DNA from 2 places in the Desulfosporosinus acidiphilus SJ4 genome. Region 1 is predicted to be linked to the other one. Evidence: riboswitches for the same ligand, from Rfam matches in the RefSeq annotation. Region 1 holds a riboswitch; the other holds the start of a gene.
What was found. Region 1 has a riboswitch for cobalamin ahead of DESACI_RS11550 (AIR synthase family protein). Riboswitches for the same ligand answer to the same signal wherever they lie in the genome.
Positions count from the first base shown of each region.

Region 1 (2,408 bases):
ATGTCAGGGCCTGGGGGGGTGCCGTGAAGTAAACACATAAGGTATTTAAGAAGAAACTGAAATGAATTAATTTCCTAATCCTTTCCGGACCCAAAAATCATGGCACTCCCCGAATGAGAGTGCCATGATTTTTCATTGTAAGGTTGCAGCCGGACCTTGGACAACATTATAAGACTGTCCAAGGATGTTCATTGTGGTTTGATCAGCAGCTTCAAGAGGATAATAACCTTTCTTAACCATCCACTGCCAAACATCATAGGCGTGATGTGATGACATTTTAAAAGCATCTTCTAAAAATGATCTTAAGCCAGGGTTGCCTGCTTCCATGGCTGACCATGCATATTCACGACCTGCTCTTTTTAAGGTCAGCATATAGGATGTAGCAATTTCTCTATCATTTAACGCGGTTAATTGTGTCCTTGGAGTAACCGATTGCACGTTTGTTTGTGATTCGGTGTAATTAGGCAGGGTATTGTTTAAGGGAGGAACTTGGAGGGTAGATGTCGGACCGTCCGGTCTGCTGAGATATTCAACTTTAATGTTATAATCCTTAACGTGGTAATCAAAATGTCCCTGAATAATGGACCTTAATTCCGGGTCTTTTACCTGACTAAGAAAGAAAGCCATATTTGTAATTGAATTAACACAACTCAGTGTTAATTCGTTGAGATTCAGGGCTTCATTGTTTGCTAATTTCATAATAATGGCAGCCTCCTTTTGGTATTTTGTCATTTTATATTGCTCAGAAGACTAACTTTTATTCTCGCTAACCGCAGCTTAACCGTCGGTTGTACCCTTGACCTACACAGTTTCTAATTTTGGTGATTCAAAAAACTCTTGTAATCTAAGCTTTTATAGATTAAAATACGATTAATTAAATTAAAAATCAGACATTAGAGGTGCCCTTTAAATAAAGGGAGAATAGGGAACTGGGTGAGAATCCCAGACGGACCCACCACTGTAAATGAGGAGACTTATATAAAGCCACTGGGTGACCGGGAAGGTGTATAAGTTGATGATTCTAAGTCAGGAGACCTGCCTATAATGTAGAACATGAATCAAGGCAAAGTTCATGGTCAAAAATCTGTTTCCTAGGGAGCAGACTTTTGACTATGAACTTTTTGTTCTGCTAAGAGAAAGGAGTGATAGAAGTTTGGGATATCAGGGTCGCGATATAGAAGCTGTTTTGATAAATCCAGAGCAATATCTAATTGCATCTTGTGATTCCTGCGGGGCAATCGGATTAAAAGAGTTTGATGTCGTTAAAGTATCTTGGTCGGTCACTGGAAGAATGACCACCAGAGTTGCCCTGCTGGAGGTCCTAGCCGTAGGCGCAGTACCGAAAATCATGACTGTGGCGATTTCTAACGAACCTTCTCCGACGGGTGAGGAACTATTAAAGGGGGTGAAAGAAGAGTTAGACTTTGCCGGGCTTAACCTCTCGATGGCTGTAAGCACCGAAAAAAATATACCGACCCAACAAACTGGGCTCGGCATAAGTGTCATTGGCACAGTTCGTACAGAACATCTGCGAGTAGGAACTTCACAAATTGGAGATGAAGTTTACTGCCTTGGTATGCCAAAAGTCGGCTCTGAACTTTGCAATCCGGAAGATCCAGAAATCGTACAGGTTACAGATCTGCAAAAGCTCTTAGAAGTTCTTGGAATCCATGACGTTATACCCGTGGGGTCAAAAGGAATTTTGAAAGAGGCCCAGCTGTTAGCCTCAAATAATAACAGTAAGTTGTTAATTAATCAATCCTGTTCTTTAGACTTAAATAAATCCGCTGGTCCATCCACGTGTCTTGTTTTCTCTGCTTCTTCATCAACAAAAGAGAATTTACTTTCTTTAAACCGGGATCAATTACAGCTTAATAAAATTGGTGCACTAATCTAATGAACTAAGGATATAACGGAGGAGATAAGAGAGCTGGGGAGATGGGGCATGACATAGTGAAATGAGGAATCGATGGAGGAATCGATGAAATAATCATTGAAACTATAACACAAAATTATGAAGCATAAAAATACTAACAGATGAGAATTAGAATGTAATTCTATAAACAAATGAAGTTTAATGTAAAACATATGAAATATTAAGGGGGAAAAATTAATGGGTCAAATCAACAACATGGAAACAAAAGAGGTCAAGCTGTCCGCCTGGAATGTCAAACGGCTTTCTGTCATGGCTATTTTCTTAGCCTTGAGTTATGTGGGTGCACTAATTAAAATTCCAAGTCCGGTGGGAACTATCGGTATGGATTCAGCCCCTGGTTTTTTCTGTGCTCTAGCCTTTGGAGGAATTGAGGGAGCCGTGGTTATAGCTTTTGGTCACTTATTAACTTCAGCTGTAGTTGGATTCCCTTTAACAATCCCTGTTCATCTTTATATTGCAGTACAGATGGCTT
Region 1 is NC_018068.1:2,532,692-2,535,099, forward strand. It holds gene DESACI_RS11540 (MFS transporter) at 1-32, shown strand, start outside; gene DESACI_RS11545 (spore coat protein) at 133-699, opposite strand; cobalamin riboswitch at 881-1,057, shown strand; gene DESACI_RS11550 (AIR synthase family protein) at 1,154-1,897, shown strand; gene DESACI_RS11555 (ECF transporter S component) at 2,114-2,408, shown strand, end outside.

Region 2 (2,408 bases), 2.0 Mb from region 1:
GTATTGTTTTTTCTCTTTGAATTGATTTCTCTTTTGAATGTCCCAAGAATCTATTTCACAATTTGCATACTGTTCCTTCAATTTCATAAAACTTGGGTTATCCTAGTCTAACCAGTCATCATCAATAAGCATTTTTAGGGGTTCATAGAAAAAACATTACACAATGGGAAAACAAAATATCTTATACAAAACTACTTTCTTTTTCACCAAGTCGGAACACTTTCCAGCCGATCAATGACACAGACCAAACCAATATGAACATTCCTGCAAGCATAAAACCCATCTTGTTAAAATCCAAGTTTTGTAGCCAGAGCCAAAACCCACTGTTAAGCCCGCTTTCTTGGGCAAACACCCGGCCGACTTCGATAATACCGATAACTCCTGCAGCCAAGATTGAAAGGCCCGTGATAGTTAGGTTATAATAAACTTTTCTCAAAGGTGAAGTAAGTACCCATTGATATGCGGTCGACATAAAGAAACCGTCCATGGTATCCATCATACTCATACCAGCAGTAAATAGAATAGGGAAAGATAAAACAGCGAACCAAGGTACACCACTCGCCGAGGCAGAGGCTGATGTTGCCAGGACCGCGATTTGTGTTGCCGTATCAAATCCAAGTCCAAACAAAAGCCCTATTAGGTAAATTTGCCAGTTCTTACTAACAAGGTTAAATAACCGATTTATTGAACGATTAATAAATCCTTTATCGGGCCGTTCTACACTTTCTGAAATGTACTTACCTCTCGCCATACTATTAAAAGTTTTTACAATATCCTTTAATATCATCAAATTTACAAGAGCTAGGATAAGCAGCAAAGAACCAGAAACTAAAGTGGCCACAACCCCGCCGACAGCTTGAAATTGCGGAAGTGCTTTTTGCGCCCACTTAACGGCAAAAATAGTTAATGTGCCCATAACAATAACTACAGTTGAATGTCCACAGGAAAAGAAGAAGCCTACACCTTTTGTTTTGCTCTTTCTTTGAACCAACGTGCGGGTCATATTATCAATCGCTGCGATATGATCTACATCAAAAGCATGACTTAGTCCAAAGGTATAGGAGATTACGGCCAAGCCTAGAAGTTGAGGATATTTAAAAACACCCGTGGAGAGAAGCAACACCCCTGTAATAAGTATCGCTAAGATTGCTGATCCATACTTAATCGCGTCGAAATGCCTCTGGGTGGAAATATTACTCATTATTAAAACCCCCATAAAAATTTAAATAAAATAACAAAAACCCTTTCACTATCTGAAAGGGTTCGTAAGAGTTCTAACCAGTATCAACAACTAAAGACACCGATATACACCTCCCTAACATCCCGTAGGTAGTTTAAACTTCGGAATAAGCAGGTCTCCTGGCTCAAGATCATTGTCAACTCACGTCTTCCCAAGTTTTATCCTAGTGACATTAAGTAAGTTAACTCCCCTTCACAGTGGCGGGCACCGCGTCAGTCTTCAACTGACTTCCCTTTTCAATCCTTTCCCTCAGGAAAAGATTACTTATCCCTCGATATTTAATTACTCATATTTTAGCATACGAAAAATAGGTTGTCGAGCTATTTCGACTTATTGTGATATTTTCACACATGCAAGATTTAAAGAGGCCTTAAACTTCAGAACGATTTGCTATGGGACGCCCTGAACATTTCAATCAGGGTCCTTCCTCACATCGAGGCAACAAAATTTCAACTCTTGTTCCCCGCCCATTTCGATTTGAAACGGATATCTTCCCGCCGTGTTGATCTAGGATACGATGTACCACCGACAAGCCTAATCCGGTTCCTTTCTCCTTTGTTGTAAAAAATGGGTCATATATGTAAGGCAAGACATCGGGCGAAATTCCTTGCCCTTCATCGCTAACGGCAAATCCTACAAAGTCTTTTGGTTGAATACCCTCCAGAAGAATCCTTCCGCCTTCTCCTTGGGCATCTATGGCATTAAGTAAGATATTTAAAATGACTTGTTTAATCTGGTCAGAGTCTGCTTCAACCTCGTAATCATCAACTTGTCCTCCTGTTTGAGATAATTCAATCTGGTGCTGCCGCAGAGCAGGCTGAATTAACGAAACTCCCTCCGCCAAGAGTTTTCCTAACTTAACCCTTCCACGCACCAATTCTTTAGGACGGGCAAAACTTAAGAACTCACTAACTAACCGATTTAAGCGTTCACACTCTTCTTGAAGCACACGACAATATTCTAAAACCTCTCTATCTTCTCTCTTATCCTGAGCCAAGAGCTGAATACTTACTTTCATGATCCCCAGTGGGTTGCGTATTTCATGAGCCAGTCCGGCACTCAGGTGCCCAAGCGCGATTAACCGTTCAGTTTGCCGGATCTCGCTTTGCAAGCGTTCACGTTCTAGGCTTTCATGTTTTAACTTTTCTACTAACTCCTTCTGAATTTG
Region 2 is NC_018068.1:561,385-563,792, reverse strand. It holds gene DESACI_RS02745 (HoxN/HupN/NixA family nickel/cobalt transporter) at 182-1,201, opposite strand; cobalamin riboswitch at 1,333-1,523, opposite strand; gene DESACI_RS02740 (two-component system sensor histidine kinase NtrB) at 1,656-2,408, opposite strand, start outside.
Region 2: another riboswitch for cobalamin. It lies ahead of DESACI_RS02745 (HoxN/HupN/NixA family nickel/cobalt transporter); the one in region 1 lies ahead of DESACI_RS11550 (AIR synthase family protein).